Niveibacterium microcysteis: one gene and its partner. The protein of the gene in region 2 interacts with the protein of the main gene of each other region in a pairwise test. Links are inferred from orthologs where the notes say so. Each region holds a gene or a part of one and is shown on either strand. Other genes may lie near its edges.

Region 1 (8,775 bases), 2.2 Mb from region 2 along the record:
TTGGAGCGCTTCGCGACACTGACACCCGCCTTCTGCACGATGTCCGGCAGTTGGGTCATCGCGAGGCTGATGCGGTTCTGCACCTGCACCTGCGCGATGTCTGGATCGGTGCCGACCTTGAAGTACACCGTCAGTGAATACTGACCTGCGGCCGAGCTGGTCGACTGCATGTACATCATGTTGTCGACGCCATTGATCTGCGCTTCCAGCGGCGCGGCCACGGAATCCTCGATCGTCTTGGCATCGGCGCCCGGGTAGGCGGTGGATATCGTGACCTGAACCGGCGAGATGTCGGGGTACTGCGCGATCGGCAATGCGAACATCGCCGCGAGGCCCGCGATCGTCACGACGATCGAGAGCACCGAGGCGAGAATCGGCCGCCGGATACAGAGGTGGGAGATCATTTTCGCGCTCCCTTACTTCGCAGCCGCCGCAGATTGCTCGGTTTGCGGCATCAGCACCGGGTCGACGTCCGCCTTGAAGGGTTCAAGCGTTTTCACGACCTTCACCGGCACATCCGGCCGAAGCTTCATGCCGCCGTCCACCACCAGGTTGTCGCCCGCCTTGAGGCCGGCGGAGACGACCCAGTTGTCACCCTGCATGGACGCCAGCTGCAGCGGTCGCACCTGCGCCTTGCCCGCCGCATCGACCACGAAAGCAAGGTTGCCCTGCGCCGTCTGCAACACCGCGCGCTGCGGCACCACGATGCCGTTGAGGCGATAGGCGCCGTGGAGGCGCACCCTGACAAACTGCCCGGGGCGCAGCGTGCCCTTCGTATTCGGCAACTCGGCACGCGCCAGGAAGGTACCCGTCTCCTGACTGAAGGACGCATCGGTAAAGGTGAGCCGGCCGGTTTCCTCGAAGCGCGAACCATCGGCCAACACCACTTCAACGCGGAAGTCCCCTTCTTTCGGCGCCCGCACCACCCCCTTCTTCACCATGTCACCGAAACTCAACTGCTGATTCTCGGAGATGCTGAAGTTCACCCGCATCGGCGACAGGGCCGCGACATAGGTCAGCAGGCTGTTTTGCGGATCGAGGTAAGTGCCCTCCGCGACTTTGGCGAAACTCGCCAGCCCGGACACCGGCGAGTGAATGCCGGTATAGGAAAGATTCAACTCCGCCGTGATCACGGCTGCCTTGGCGGCCTCAACGCCGGCCGCCGCGGCACGGTAGTTGCCGATCGCGTCGTCGCGGTCCTTCTGGCTCACCGCGTTCTTCTCGGCCAGCGGTTCGATGCGTTTGCGGTTGGCCTCCGCCGTCACCAAGCGCGCCTCTTCCTGCGCCAGCTGTGCTTTCGCCACCTGCAACTGCGCCTCGAAGGGCTTGCGGTCAAGCTGGAAGAGCGGCTGCCCCTCCTTCACCATTGCCCCTTCGCGATATAGCCGCTTCTCAAGGAAGCCGCTCACCCGCGCGCGAATCTCCACCTGTCGGGAGCTTTCCGTCTGGCCGACGAACTCGGGCACGATCGGCACATCCTGCACCACCACCGGCTGCACTGTGACCTCAGGCGCCGAGCCGGCCTGTGGTGCCTGGTTACCCTTTCCGCATCCCGCGAGCGCCAGAAGCAGCGCGCACATCAGCGTGGAGGTCAGCGGGGAGCGGAGGGTGCGAAGCGATGCACCAGCGGAGCGAACAGACTGCGGTGACATGGAAGGTCCTCATTCACGCAAACGGAACGAGCCCCCATTGCTTCGAAGCCCGAATCCGGATCAGACGGATGGGTCATGCTGGGCTGCCGCAGTGCGCAGCCGGACTGGATTGGCTTGCCCCGGGGCATGAAAAGCCCCCTCGGGCGTCGCAGGTTGAAACGCTAATCCAGGTCAAACCCGCCGCGCAACCTCGACAGGCGCGCTTGCGTCAATTCCACTGCAGAAAAGTGGTTTTCGTCGCCAGAGAACAGGCTGGCAAGCGGTTGAGCGGCTGCATGCCTGCGGGGCGCGGGGCGCGGCGGCTGTGCGGCGCCACCGCCGCGGCGGCCGAGGCGGTCGAATTGGCGCGTCTAGTTGTAGATGATTTCGACCGCTTCCGGGCTCAGCCAGTCGCGCAGGTTTTCGAGCAGCGGCTCCTCAAGCCGCACCCGCCAGCCCTGGCCAAAGGGCAGATCGGCCTCTGCCACCGTGTTGCGGTAGCGCAGGCGGATCGGGCAACCGGTCACGCCCTCGCCCTGCGCACGGTATTGCGCCAGCAGGGTTTCGAGCCGCTCTGCGGCCGCTCGCGGACCGCCGCTCGCCGCCACCTCGCCGTTGATCGACAGCTTCAGCGTGCGGGCGAAACGCGCGCGCGCCTCACCCAACGTCATCAACTTGTCGGCGATGATGCGCAGGCCGCCGGTGAAATCATCGTGGCTGACCTTGGCTTCGACGATCAGCACTTCGTCCTGCACGATGCGGCCCTTGTTGGCCTCCAGCACCTCAGCAAACACCGACACTTCAAGCTGCGCGGTGCCGTCATCAAGCTGCACGAAGCACATCTTGCCGCGGTTGCCAATCTTGATGCGCTGGCCGGACACCACACCGGCAAAGACCTGCGGCTCCTTCTGCGGCTCCAGCCGCGCCAGCGGTTTGCGGATGAAGCGCGCAACTTCGGCCTTGAAGGCGTTGTAGGGGTGACCGGAGAGGAAGAAGCCGATCGCGGTCTTCTCCTCCATCAACTGTTCGCGCTCCTTCCAGGGGCGCGCTTCGACGTACTGGATCGCCTGCGATTCGGCGTGCTCCGGCGCATCGAACAACCCCACCTGGGCGGCGTTCGCGGCGGCCTGCTCGGCCGCTTCCATGGCGATGCCGACCGACGCGATCAGGCGCGCACGGTGGGTATCCAGGGTATCGAAAGCGCCGGCACGGATCAGCGCTTCGACCACGCGACGATTCACTGCACGGCGGTCCACCCGCTTGCAGAAGTCGAACAGATTCTTGAACGGACCGCCCTCTTTGCGTGCCGCGAGGATTGCGTTCACCGCCGGCTCACCGACGCCCTTCACGCCCCCCAGACCGTAGCGAATCGTCTTCGCGTCGGTCGGCTCGAAGCGGTAGTTCGAGGCATTCACGTCGGGCGGCAGCACCTTGATGCCGTTGGCCACGGTGTCTTCGAAGAAGATCTTCACCGTGTCGGTGTTGTCCATATCCGCCGACATGGTGGCGGCCATGAAGGCCGCGCAATGGTGGGCCTTGAGCCATGCGGTGTGATAGGTGACGACTGCATACGCGGCGGTGTGCGACTTGTTGAAGCCGTACTCCGCGAACTTGGTCATCAGGTCGAACAGGCGCTCGGCCAGCTCCGGGTCGTAGCCCTGTTTCTTCGCGCCCTCCGCGATGGTCTCGCGGTGCTTGGCCATTTCCTCGGGCTTCTTCTTGCCCATTGCCCGGCGCAGCATGTCCGCACCACCAAGGGTGTATCCCCCGATGATCTGCGAGATCTGCATCACCTGTTCCTGATACACGATCACGCCGTAGGTCGGCGACAGACAGCCTTCAAGGGCCGGGTGGTAGTAGTCGATCGCCTGCTGGCCTTTTTTCCGCAGGATGAAGTCGTCCACCATGCCGGAGCCCAGCGGGCCCGGGCGATAGAGCGCCAACACAGCGATGATGTCTTCGAAACGGTCCGGCCCGAGCTTCTTCAGAAGCTTCTTCATGCCGTCCGATTCCACCTGGAAGATCGCGGTGGTGTTCGCGTCTTTCAGGATCTGGTAGGCCGCCGGGTCGGTGAAACCCAGCGACATCAGGTCGATCTTCTCGCCCGTCAGGCGCTCGACGTATTCGAGCGCGAGCTTGATGATGGTGAGGTTTCGCAGGCCGAGGAAGTCGAACTTCACCAGGCCGACCTGCTCGACGTCGTCCTTGTCGTACTGCGACACCGGCGTGGCGTCTTCACCGTCGGCGATGTAGAGCGGGCAGAAGTCGGTCAGCTTGCCCGGCGCGATCAGCACGCCCCCGGCGTGCATGCCAACACCGCGCGTCATGCCTTCGAGCGGCAGTGCAAGCTCCCACAGCTCGCGGATGGATTCGCCGTCGCCCGGGTCGTCCATCATCTCGCGGATCGAGGGTTCCTGCTCCAGCGCTTCTTCGAGCGACACCGGCTTGTTCTGCACCACCGGAATCGCCTTCGACAGCCGGTCGCACAAGCCATACGGCAGATCGAGCACGCGGCCGACGTCGCGTACCACCGCTTTCGAGGCCATGGTGCCAAAGGTGGCGATCTGGCTCACGGCATCCTTGCCATAGCGCTCGCGCACATACTCGATCACGCGGTAGCGGTTGTCCTGGCAGAAGTCGATGTCGAAGTCGGGCATCGACACCCGCTCGGGGTTGAGGAAGCGCTCGAACAGCAGCGCGTACGCCGTCGGGTCGATGTCGGTGATCTTCAGCGAATACGCGACCAGCGAGCCGGCACCGGAACCCCGCCCCGGCCCCACCGGCACGCCGTTGTTCTTGCCCCACTGGATGAAGTCCGCAACGATGAGGAAGTAGCCCGGGAAACCCATCTGGATGATGGTGTCGGTCTCGAACTTGAGCCGCGCCTCGTAGCGCGGGCGCTCGCGTTCGCGGTCGTCTTCGTTCGGGTAGAGCTCGCGCAGACGGTCTTCGAGGCCCTTCTTGGCTTCCGCGACGAGGAAGTCGTCGAGCGTCATGCCCTCGGGCGTGGGGAATTGCGGCAGGAAGTTCTTGCCCAGCGTGATCGTCAGCGAACAGCGGCGCGCAATCTCGACCGAGTTTTCAAGCGCCTCGGGCATGTCCGCGAAGAGCTCGGCCATCTCGGCCTGTGTCTTGAAATACTGTTCCTCGGTGAAGTTCTTCGGACGGCGGGTATCGGCCAGCACATAGCCTTGCGCGATGCACACGCGCGCCTCGTGCGCCTTGAAGTCTTCCCGCTTGAGGAACTGGATCGGGTGCGTTGCAACCACCGGCAAGTCCAGCTCGGCGGCCAGCGCGGCCGCCTGCCGGATGTAGCTCTCGGTGCCCGGGTGGCCGGCGCGCTGCACCTCTACGTAGAAGCTGTCCGGGAACAGCCGCGACCAGTCGCCCAGCAGGCGGCGGGCAGACTCGATGTTGCCGGCGGCAATCGCAGCCCCTACATCACCCAGCATGGCGCCTGAGAGGCAGATCAGGCCCGATGCGGCGCCGTTCTCGAACCACTCCTTGCGCATTTCGGCGCGGCCGCGGTGCTGGTTGTCGAGAAAAGCCTTGGTCACCAGTTCGCACAACTGGCCGTAGCCGGCGCGGTGCTTGCAGATCAGCATCACGCGGAAGGGCTTTTCGCGATCCGCGTCGTTGGTGATCCACGCATCCACCGCCGCCACCGGCTTGATGCCGGCGCTGCGACAGCCCTTGTAGTGCTTGACCATGCCGAACAGGTTGGCCAGGTCAGAAATGCCCAGGGCCGGCATGCCATCGGCCGCGGCGGCCTTGATGGCGTCGTCGATCCGCACGATACCGTCCTCGATCGAGAACTCGGTATGCATGCGCAGGTGAACAAAGGCGGGCTGGTGCGGGGCGGGTGCGGCAGAAGTCATCCCGCGATTTTACCTGTGCCGGCGAATCAATCCTTCACATTCCCGCCATGCGTGTAGCGCTGCCGCGCGCACCACCCTTACGTTACATTCTCGGCTTCGTCCAAGCGCCAGCCCCGGCCGAAAAGAACAGGAACCCGACATGACGACCGCCCCGACACGCCGCCACGCCCTGCGCTGCCTGGTCCTGACCGCCGCCTTTGTCGCCGCCGCAGAGGCCCGCGCGCTCGATCTGATCACGCCCGAAGAAGCGGCCCGCCCGCCTGCCGAGATCCCGACGATGCGCGGCATCACGCGTGGCCCGAGCGTTACGCAAGTCTCGCCCGCACCGGATGCAAAGGCGCTGGCGACACCGCTGAAACTGAAGATTGCGTTCAAAGCCCGCGGCGGCGCAAAGATCGATCCAAAGACGGTGGAGATGACCTACCTCAGCACGCCGCCGGTGGATCTGCTGCCGCGCGCACGCGCCGGTCTGAGCGCCGAAGGCATCGAACTCGCCGATGTACGCATGCCGCCCGGCCTGCACCCGATCCGGCTGCGCGTGTCGGACAACGAAGGCCGCGAAACCGAAACCCTGCTGAAGCTGGATATCGCGAAATGAAGTGCCCCTACTGCGTTAGCGAAATCGACGCCGCTGCGCTCGCCTGCCCGCACTGCACCCGCGACCTCTACCTCTTCAAGCCATTGCTCGAACGCATTGGCGCGCTGGAGGCTGCACTGGCCGAACAGAAGCTGCGCCTTGATGCGGTGGCGCCCACAGCAGACGCACCGGACGACGATGTCGCGAGCGAAACCAACGGCTGGTGGCCCTGGATCGCGCCGCTGGTGCTCCTGCTGGTCGCCCATTTCACGATCACGGTGTGGCTCGACCTGCCCACGCTCTGGCTACGCGTAGCGTCGCTGTTCATCCCGCTGCCGTTCGGCTACTTCGCGCTGCGTGACAGCAAGCGCCGCTTCGGCCCGGTTTTGGCCGGTGCGGCTGCGATGGCGCTGCTCGCAGTGCTGCTGATGAGCGCGGTGATCGCGCTGATCGACCACACACCGGTGCTGCCAGCCAACTGGCGCGAATGGCAGGAATTCCTGCAGTACGCCACCAGCATCACGATGAGCTTCGCGACCGGCATGATCATCGGCCGCCAGCGCGGCACCCTCAAGCGCAGTGAGCTGCGCCAGCATGCGATGCTGATCAAGGCCGCGGGGGTGATCAGCAGCGGCAACCTGAATCCGGAACGCTTGCATGGCCAGGTCGAAGCGTTGCAAAAGCTGATGGCCGCCGCGATGGCTGCCGGCACCACACTCGCCTCGATCGCAACCGGCTTGAAAGACGTGGCGGGCGGCTGAGCGCCGCCGCCTCCGATTGATCTCGACACACACTGAAGCCCGATGCCGCAGACCTACGCCCGCAACCTGCTCCAGACCCTTGCCCTGGCCGGCCTGACCTTGCTGGCCGCCTGTGAAACCACCCAGGTCCAGCCGCCAACACCCGACGACACGCAGGTGATGCGCGGCAAGGAACCAAACTACAAGCGTGTGCAGGTGCACTTCGGCACCAACCGGGCTGCGGGCGATGGCAGCACGCCGGCACAGGCCTTCGGCACCACCTATTCGGACACGGTCAGCTACGGCAGCGCCGAAGTCAGCATCCCGCGCGACCATCGCATGGGCGAGCTGGAAGGCCCCAACCCCTGGCTGCTGGAATTCCGCCAGGACCCGGAAAAGCACGTCGTGCTGCTATCGGTGAAACCGATGGACCGCAAGCGCTTCCTCGACGAGATCGCAAGCGAGATCGACGAAGCCGGCTCACGCCACGCGCTGGTGTTCGTGCACGGCTACAACACCGGCTTTGAAGACGCCGCCCGCCGTACCGCGCAGATCAGCTACGACATTGGCTTCCAGGGCGTACCGCTGTTCTACAGCTGGCCCTCGCAGAATTCGCTGCTCGGCTATGGCGAGGACGAGCGCTCGGTGGCGAAGAGCCAGCCGCTGATGCGCGACTTCTTCCGCGACCTGGCCGAGCGCCTCGATGCCGAGACCATCTATGTGCTGGCCCACAGCATGGGCACCCGCGCCACCGCGGGCGCCCTGGCCGAGCTGTTCACCGAAAAGCCCGAACTGCGCAGCCGCTTCCGCCAGATCATGCTGATGGCGCCGGACATCGATGCCGACGTCTTCCGGACGCAGATCGCGCCCGCGCTGGTGCAGCCGGACAACCGCCTCACGCTCTACGCCTCGTCCAACGACATTGCGCTGAAAGCGTCGAAGGCGGTGCACCAGGCTGCGCGGCTGGGCGCAGCCGACCCGCTGGTGCTGATGCCCGGCATGGATTCGATCGACGCCAGCGACGTCGCGACCGACCTGCTGGGCCATTCCTACTACGCCGATGGCGACTCGGTCGTTGCGGACCTGGTGGAAGTGATCGCCGACAAGGGCCCGGCGGAACAACGCACCTGGCTGGAGCCTCGGCGCAGCGAGGTGGGCCGCTTCTTCCGCTTCAAGCCGGTTGTGCACCCGGCGCCGGCGCAGTAGCGATCAGGCGATCAAGTCCTCACTGTCGCACTCGCGCAAGCCGTTGCGAGCAACCAGCGCGAAGCGGCGCAGGCTGTTGACGATGTGAAAGGCGGGCAGCCCGCGCTGATAGAGCAGGCAGTAATCGGCGTAGAGCATGTCGTCGTCCACCACCGAAAAGCGCACCAGGATCAGCGAGGCGTTCAGGCGATTGGCAAGGCGCAGGCGCGCTTCGTGGTCGCTGGAATCGCGGAAGCGGTAGAGCGTGCGCATCACGAGAATCTTGCGATCGGTGTCGATCATCACCCGCACATGCGCGGATTCGGTTTCCACCACAAGCGAATCGGCATCGATCTCGAAGCTCAGCATCACGCGGCGGAACAGCGCGATCAGCGTGCCGAGCTCGAACTGATCTTCATGGATAAAGTCGCTCTCGGTGTTCCACGGGGCTGCGGGCAAGGACACAGCGGGCACCGGGGCGGCCGGCGTTGGCCCAGCCGCCGCGCCACCAAGGCCGCGCTTGAGCACGTCGAAGAGTTTGAACATTCTGCCGCCTCCCATTCGCAATAACCGCCGCAGCGGTCCATAAGGGGTTGGACGCATTTTCCCGCGAAAAGATCAGGGCCGCCCGTCGCACGACAAGCGGCCCACGAGGACGGATTTCACGCTTGCCCGGCGGAATCGCGCTGGCCGCCTGCCCCACATCCGGCGATCTGGCCTCGCGCTCGGGCAGAATCTGAGCGTCATACCTCCGCCCCCAATGA
Region 2 (7,521 bases):
GGTTCGAGGTGAAGATCCTCGACCGTAATGCATTGGCCGCCATGCAAGGCCAACGCGCGTTCAAGAATGTTCTCCAGTTCGCGCACGTTGCCCGGGAATGCATAGGCCAACAAGGCGGCGTTCGCAGCGGCGTCAACACGCGGCACAGGCAAGCCCGCCTCCTGGGCCAATCGCCCAAGCAAGGCATCGACCAGGGCCGGGATGTCCTCACGCCGCTCGCGCAGCGCTGGCATGCGCAGTTCAATGACGTTGAGGCGGTAGAACAGATCCTGCCGGAACCGCCCTTGATCCACGAGCTCCTTCAGATTGCGGTGCGTCGCGCTGATGATGCGCAGATCCACCGGCTGCTCGGCCGTGTCGCCGACACGGCGCACACGCTTTTCCTGGATAGCACGCAGAAGCTTTACCTGCATGGGCAACGGCAGGTCACCCACTTCATCGAGGAACAAGGTGCCCCCGTTGGCTGCCTGGAAGAAGCCATCGCGGTCAGCATCCGCGCCGGTAAAAGCTCCCTTGCGATAGCCGAAGAACTCGCTCTCCATGAGATTTTCGGGAATCGCTCCGCAGTTGACCGCAACGAAGGGCTTCGCGGCACGCGGGCCGTATTCGTGAATCAGGCGCGCCGCGCGCTCCTTGCCGCTGCCCGACTCACCGCTGATATAGACCGGCGCCTGACTGCGCGCCAAACGTTCGATCATGCTGCGCACTTGCAGCATGGTGGGCGACTCGCCGGTCAACGAACTGGCGCCGACCGGGCGTGATTCACTCGCGCGCTTCGGCAGATCGAAGACCGATTTGACCAGGGCTCGCAGTTGTTCAAGCGAAACGGGTTTGGAGAGGTAGTCGAAGGCCCCCTCCTTCAACGCGGTGACTGCGTTCTCCATGCTGCCGTAGGCCGTGATCACCGCCACTGGCAGTTCTGGATGGTGCTGCGCAATTTCTCGCACCAGTGTGAGGCCATCGCCGTCCGGCAGGCGCATGTCGGTCAAGCACAGCTTGTAGCGGTGCTCCGCCAGCAATGCGCGCGCGTCGGCCAGCGTTCCAGCCGCGTCGGCACCAAGCCCCATGCGCAGAAGCGTCAGCTCCAGCAATTCACGGATATCCGCCTCGTCATCGACAATCAGTACCGCTGCATCGATGTGGCTGCGTCGCTCACTTGCACTGCTCATGCAACCCCCTTGGCCATCAATCGGAAATGCGCGCCACCGCGAGATTCGCAGAGCTCAAGTTCGGCCGCATTGGCCTGCGCCAACTCTCGCGCAATATAGAGCCCAAGCCCGGTACCGCGTGGATCGGACGTAAAGAAGGGTTCAAACACCCGTGAGCGCGACTCCGGCGGCACGCCGGGACCATCGTCCACGACTTCGAGCATGACCTGGTCTTCACCGCCCGCGAGCACCTGGATTCTCACGCTGCCCGGCGCGCCGCTCGCAAAACGGCGAGCGTTGCCAAGCAGGTTCCAAAGAATCTGCTGCAGGTGAATACGGTCGAAGCGCACGCGCAACGCCGCATCGCCCTCCAATTCGACAAGCGCCGGATCGAGCCCCTCGTAGCTGACCTGTTCATCCAAGAAGGTGCGGGCGAAGGCAAGCAGTGGAATGGTCTCCGGGGTCGCGCGATCGCGGCGCCCAAGTTCCAGCACGTCGCGCACCATGCGATCGATGCGCCGCGTGTTGTCGTGGATGATGCGCGTCAGGCGCTGCTGCATCTCGGCGCGCTTCTCTTCGCCAAGGAGTTCGCTGGCGTGGCTGATCGCCGCCAAGGGGTTGCGGATCTCGTGCGCGATCCCGCCGGTCAGGCGCCCGAGTGCCGCAAGCTTGATTTGCTGTGCCTCGCGCTCGATGCGCTCAAGATCTTCAAGATAGACAATCGTATCGCCTTGCTCGCCCAATCGCAGGGTGCGCACGCGCACCTGGCTGCCGGCCTCGCCAACGCGAACCTCCGCGTCGCCACTCACCACCGCAGCCGCAAGCTCGGGGGACAGTACGTCAATCGGTAGGCCAATATGGGGCAAATCCCCCAACAACTCGGCCGCCTTGCGATTGGCCTGCATCACCACGCCATCGGCGCCGAGCACGAGCACACCATCGTGCAGATCGGCAATGATCTGCTCGTTCACGCGCTCCTGACGACGCAGCGCAGCACCGCGCTGATGGGCAAGCGCTTCGTTGGCCAGCGCGCGGGTCGCCAGCAGGCGCGCCACGGTCGCAACTGCAAAAAAGCCAATGCAGACAAAACCCACCGCGGTGATGTCGGCAACCGCCTCGCTGTCGAGAGTCAGCGAACGCAGGCCTTGCACCGCGAGCACCGCCACAGAGGCCAAGGACGCATAGAAGAAGACCAGGCGCCCTTCGCCGAGCAGTCCGCCGGCAGCAACCACCACCATCATCATGTAGGGCAGGCCACCCTTGTGACCTCCGCCTAGGTACATCAGCGCACTGAGCGCCACGATATCGATCGTGATGTGGGTGTTCACCACCCACTCGAAGGGTGCCCGCGTTGCGCGCAGGAAGTAGAGCAGGATCACCGCCGCCAATAGGTAACCCGCAACAACCCAAGTCCACTCGCCGCTACTGCTTTCCAGCAAGAAAAGGCGACCAATGAAGATCAAGCCGCACGCAACGATCAGGCGGTAGAGGCTGTAGTAGCGCAGCGATTCCCAGCGCGATTCAGCGGGCTGCCAGGCATGTGGCATGCCGGCCCCCATCAGGCGCGCGGGCCGAGTTGGCGGTGCGCGTCGCTGCAGTAGAAGTGGCCGCCCTCCATCACACCCTCGCTTTCCGGCACATGCAGGCCGCACTGTGCGCAAGCCGTGATGCGTTCGGGTTCGGCCGGTGGCTGTGGGGCCGGATTGCCGCGGCGGGGACGCGATGCGCCACCATCGAATTTGCGGCGCAGCAACCAGATAGCAAGGATGCCCAGCAGGAAGAGGAGTATTTTGCCCACGTCAGGCGCCCCATCGCGATGCAGAAGCCGCCGAGTTTACCACCCGGTGCATGGGCGCTCAGAGGGCTGCAAGGCGCGCGGCCGCAGCATCCAGTGTCGCGTCCTGCTTGGCGAAGCAAAGCCGCACGATGCGTTCGTCGCGGGGCTCGCGCGAAAACACCGAAACCGGAATGGCCGCTACGCCGGCTTCGCGCGTGAGCCATTCGGCGAACGCAACGTCCGGCAGATCGGAGATCGCACGGTAGTCGACCAGCTGAAAGTAGGTGCCAGCGCACGGCAGCAGGCGCAGCCTGCTTGTGGCCAACTGTGCGCGCAGGCGATCGCGCTTCGTCTGGTAAAACGCGGCCAGCCCCCGCCAGGTCTCTGGCCGCCCCGCAACCGTCGCAAAGGCGGCTTGAGCCGGACTGTTCACGGTGAAGACGTTGAACTGGTGCACCTTGCGGAATTCGGCCATCAGCGCTGCCGGGCCAAAGACGTAGCCGACTTTCCAACCGGTGACGTGATAGGTCTTGCCAAAGCTCGACACGCCGATCGCCCGGCACGCGAGCGCTGGATGGCGGGCAACACTCTGGTGTTCGGCGCCGTCGAAGACCATGTGCTCATAGACCTCGTCGGACAGCACACAGACGCGCGACCCATCGAGTAGCGCAGCGAGCTGCAGCATGTCTTCCCGCGGCCAGATCGAGCCCGTCGGGTTGTGCGGTGTATTCACGATCACCAGCCGCGTGCGCGGGCTCAGTGCTGCCTTGAAGGCATCCCAGTCCGGACGCCAGTCCGGTGCACGCAGCGGGATCCCCCGCAATTGCGCGCCCTGCAACCGCACTGCCGGGCCGTACGCGTCATACGCCGGCTCGAACACGATGACCTCGTCGCCCGGCTGCACCAGCGCGGCAATGGCTGTGAACAGGGCCTGTGTCGCGCCCGCCGTCACCGTGATCTCGGACTCGGGCTCATACCGCGCGCCGTATTCGCCCTCCAGCTTGTGCGCGATCGCTTCGCGCAGCGCCGGCAAGCCGGCCATCGGCGGGTACTGGTTATGGCCGGCAGCAATGGCCTCTGACACCGCGGCGGCGAGCGCGGGATCGGGCGAGAAGTCCGGAAAGCCTTGCGACAGGTTGATCGCGCCGCAAGCCTGAGCGAGCCGCGACATCACGGTAAAGATGGTGGTGCCCACATCGGGCAACCGGCTATCGATCGGAACTGGAGTATCCAAACCAACTCTCCTCGCACGCTAGAGCCGCAAGTCTATTCCGGCGTAAGCTTGCGCAGGAGCCTCAAGTCGCGGGCTACGCGTCCGTAGACGTGAGAAGAGAGGCTCTGAATCGGCAAAGAGCCCTACCACACCGGGGAGATAGCGGTGACCGATCTTTTGGCGGCGGATGACGAGCTGGTCTTTGCGCCGGAAGGCGATGACGATGTCGAACATGGCGCGGCGGCGGTATGGCGCGTTCTGATCGTCGACGATGACCAGGATGTTCACGCATCGACGGAGCTCGCACTCAAGGGCACACCGATCCTCGGGCGCCCGCTGGAGTTCCTGCACACCTACAGCGCCGCCGAAACGGTGCAGTTCCTGCGGCGCGAGCAGGACATTTCGGTGATCCTGCTTGATGTGGTGATGGAAAGCGAGAACGCCGGCCTGAACCTCGTGCACATCATCCGCGAAGAACTGGGCCTGCAGGAAACGCGCATCGTGCTGCGCACCGGGCAGCCCGGCTATGCGCCGGAAATCCAGGCGATCCGCGATTACGACATCAACGACTACAAGACCAAGTCCGAACTCACCCACACGCGGCTCTACACCACGCTGACGGTTGCGATCCGGTCCTACGACCAGATCCGCGCGATCAACGCGAACCGCCGCGGGCTGGACATGATCGTGCGAGCCAGTGGCGAGCTGATGGAGCTGCGTGGCATCCAGGGCTTCGCCGCCGGTGTCATCACGCAACTTGCGGCCCTGCTGCGGCTACCGCCCGAGGGGCTGATCTGTGCGCAGGAAAACGGCAGCGGCGACGACGGTGTTCAGGTCGTTGCGGCCGGAGGCAAGTTCAGCGGGCTGATCAACCAATCGATCCGCGACATCCCGGATCGTGTGGTGCGGGAGCACCTCAACCGCGCCCTCGCATCGGGCAAGAACCAATACGACCAGGGCTCCACAACGCTGTTGCTCAACGGCTCGGGTCGCCGAATCGCCGTCTATCTGGAAAGCACGCACGCGATCGAGGAAATCGACCGCCACCTGCTTGAGGTGTTCTGCACCAACATTGCCGCCGGTTTCGAAAACACCGCCCTGTTCAGCCGCCTGCAGAACATCGCCTACGTCGACGCCCTTACCAGCCTGCCCAACCGGGTGCGCTTCCTTCAGTGCATTGACGAGCGCCTGCAGGGCAACCGCAAGAACGAATCGACCGTCGCGCTGGTCGACATCGACGAGTTTGCCGAGACCAACGACGCACTCGGGCACAAGTTCGGTGACAAGCTGCTGCTGGCCGTCGCCCTTCGTCTGCGCGACCGGATGCCCGGCGCCATCGTCGCGCGGATCGCCGGCGATACCTTCGGCATCCTCGGCGAAGTGTCGGTGGTCACGCCGGCAGCACTCTCCGCTGTCTTCGCCGACCCGTTTATCGTCGATGAGCAGGAGATCGTGATCTCCGCAACGCAAGGTTATTTGCTGCTGCGCGAGGCAGACGGCAGCAGCGCGGACGCCTTGAAGAACACCAACCTCGCTCTCAAGCGGGCAAAGAGCCGGCACCGTGGGGAACACAGCTTCTTCACGCGCGACATGAACGTCGAGATCGAGGAGCGGGTCAAGCTGCTCCACGGCCTGCGCAGTGCATTCGACAACGAACGCCTGTTCCTGATGTACCAGCCGCAGGTTCGTATCGAGAGCGGCGAGCCGGTCGGCGTCGAAGCGCTGATCCGCTGGCGGGGTGACGATGGCCGCTTCATCCCGCCCGATCGCTTCATTCCGCTCGCCGAACACTCGGGCCTGATCGTCAATATCGGCAACTGGGTCATGCGCCTGGCGTGCTACGAACAGGTCAAGATCGCCGCTGCCGGCTTCCCGAACGTGCAGATGGCGGTCAACGTATCGCTGGCGCAGTTCCGCCATCAGGACTTCATCAATCAGGTCAGATCGGCACTGGCCGATACCGGCGCGGTCGCCCACCAGATCGAGCTTGAGATCACCGAGTCGATGGCCATGGAGGACGCAGATTTTGTCGCCGGCAAGCTCAACGAGCTGGCACAGCTTGGCGTCAAGGTCGCCATCGACGATTTCGGTACGGGCTTCTCTTCGCTTTCCTACCTGCAACGACTGCGCGTCGATCGACTGAAGATCGACCGCTCCTTCGTGAAGGACTTGTGCACGAACCAGCGGTGCCGCCAGGTCGCGGAAATGGTGATCCAGCTCAGCCGGAAGCTCGGCCTGGGGGTGATCGCCGAGGGCGTTGAAGAGGCCGACCAGGCCAAGGTACTGCTGGGGCTGGGCTGCCCGGATGCACAAGGCTACCTGTACGCCCGCCCGATGGAGCCCGAGGCGCTGCACGACTGGCTCGCAGAGCGCCGCGCACGCGGCTGAACCGCTGGCGGTTTGACCTGACGGCTTGCCCCGCTTGGCGCGAGCGGCCATCATCGGCGCATGGAACTCGCTCCCCTGATACCGCTCGACGGCGCGATTGCCGTCATCGACCAGACCCGTCTGCCCTTCGCCCGAACCACCCGCACGCTTGCCAATCTGGAAGCCTGCGCGCTAGCCATCGAGACCATGGTGGTCCGCGGCGCGCCGCTGATTGGCGCCACGGCCGCGTTCGGCGTCGCCATCGCGATGCGGCACGACACCAGCAACGACGCGCTCGAAGCTGCGCTGACGCGCCTCGGCCGCACCCGCCCAACAGCCGTCAACTTGCACTGGGCGCTCGCCCGCATGGCAACCAAGCTTCGTCCGCTGACTCCGGACCTACGAAGCGCAGCAGCCTGGCGCGAAGCGCTCGCGGTTCACGCCGAAGACATCGCCGCCAACCGCGCGCTGGGCGAATATGGCCGCTCGCTGCTCGCCCGCCACGCCGAAGGGCTCGATCGCCCGCTGCGGGTCATGACCCACTGCAACGCCGGAGCGCTTGCCACCTGCGGCTGGGGCACGGCCCTCGCGCCAATCTATCTCGCGCATCAAGCAGGTCTGTCGATCGAAGTCTGGGTCAGCGAAACACGGCCCCGCAACCAGGGCCTGCTCACCGCGTGGGAGCTGTCTGAAGGCGGTGTGCCGCACACCCTGATCGCCGACAACGCGGCCGGGCTGCTGATGCGCCAAGGCCTGGTCGATGTCGTGATCACAGGCGCCGACCGCATTGCCGCCAATGGCGATACCGCCAACAAGGTCGGTACCTACCTGAAAGCGCTTGCCGCCCGCGAACACGGCGTGCCCTTCTACATCGCGGCGCCCACCAGCACGATCGACGCAGCCAGCCCGGATGGCGACGCGATCCCGATCGAATCCCGCAGCGACGACGAAATCTGCGTGCTGCATGGCATCGATGGCGCCGGCGAGGCGGCGCAGGTTCGCATGTTCAATGGCCC

What was found.
Region 1: the proteins of JY500_RS16275 (region 2) and dnaE interact in binary tests that used the Escherichia coli proteins (3 or more experiments, as listed by UniProt). The link is inferred for Niveibacterium microcysteis from one-to-one orthologs.

The regions. Positions count from the first base shown.
Region 1 is NZ_CP071060.1:1,395,793-1,404,567, reverse strand. What follows is about bases 1,803-5,836. They hold dnaE (DNA polymerase III subunit alpha), read right to left. Parts: upstream 5,510-5,836; coding sequence 2,003-5,509; downstream 1,803-2,002. Other genes in these bases: JY500_RS06505 (hypothetical protein), read left to right, coding at 5,649-5,836. In the rest of the region: JY500_RS06520 (efflux RND transporter permease subunit), read right to left, coding at 1-404; JY500_RS06515 (efflux RND transporter periplasmic adaptor subunit), read right to left, coding at 417-1,652; more of JY500_RS06505, read left to right, coding at 5,837-6,107; JY500_RS06500 (hypothetical protein), read left to right, coding at 6,104-6,847; JY500_RS06495 (alpha/beta hydrolase), read left to right, coding at 6,890-8,032; JY500_RS06490 (YbjN domain-containing protein), read right to left, coding at 8,036-8,557. UniProt on the Escherichia coli protein: DNA polymerase III is a complex, multichain enzyme responsible for most of the replicative synthesis in bacteria. This DNA polymerase also exhibits 3' to 5' exonuclease activity. The alpha chain is the DNA polymerase catalytic subunit.
Region 2 is NZ_CP071060.1:3,578,414-3,585,934, forward strand. What follows is about bases 2,083-4,862. They hold JY500_RS16275 (methionine aminotransferase), read right to left. Parts: upstream 4,160-4,862; coding sequence 3,005-4,159; downstream 2,083-3,004. Other genes in these bases: JY500_RS16265 (sensor histidine kinase), read right to left, coding at 2,083-2,695; JY500_RS16270 (PP0621 family protein), read right to left, coding at 2,707-2,946; JY500_RS16280 (putative bifunctional diguanylate cyclase/phosphodiesterase), read left to right, coding at 4,304-4,862. Also shown: JY500_RS16260 (sigma-54-dependent transcriptional regulator), read right to left, coding at 1-1,169; more of JY500_RS16265, read right to left, coding at 1,166-2,082; more of JY500_RS16280, read left to right, coding at 4,863-6,526; mtnA (S-methyl-5-thioribose-1-phosphate isomerase), read left to right, coding at 6,587-7,521. UniProt on the Escherichia coli protein: Shows aminotransferase activity with methionine and histidine as substrates, and to a lesser extent also with phenylalanine.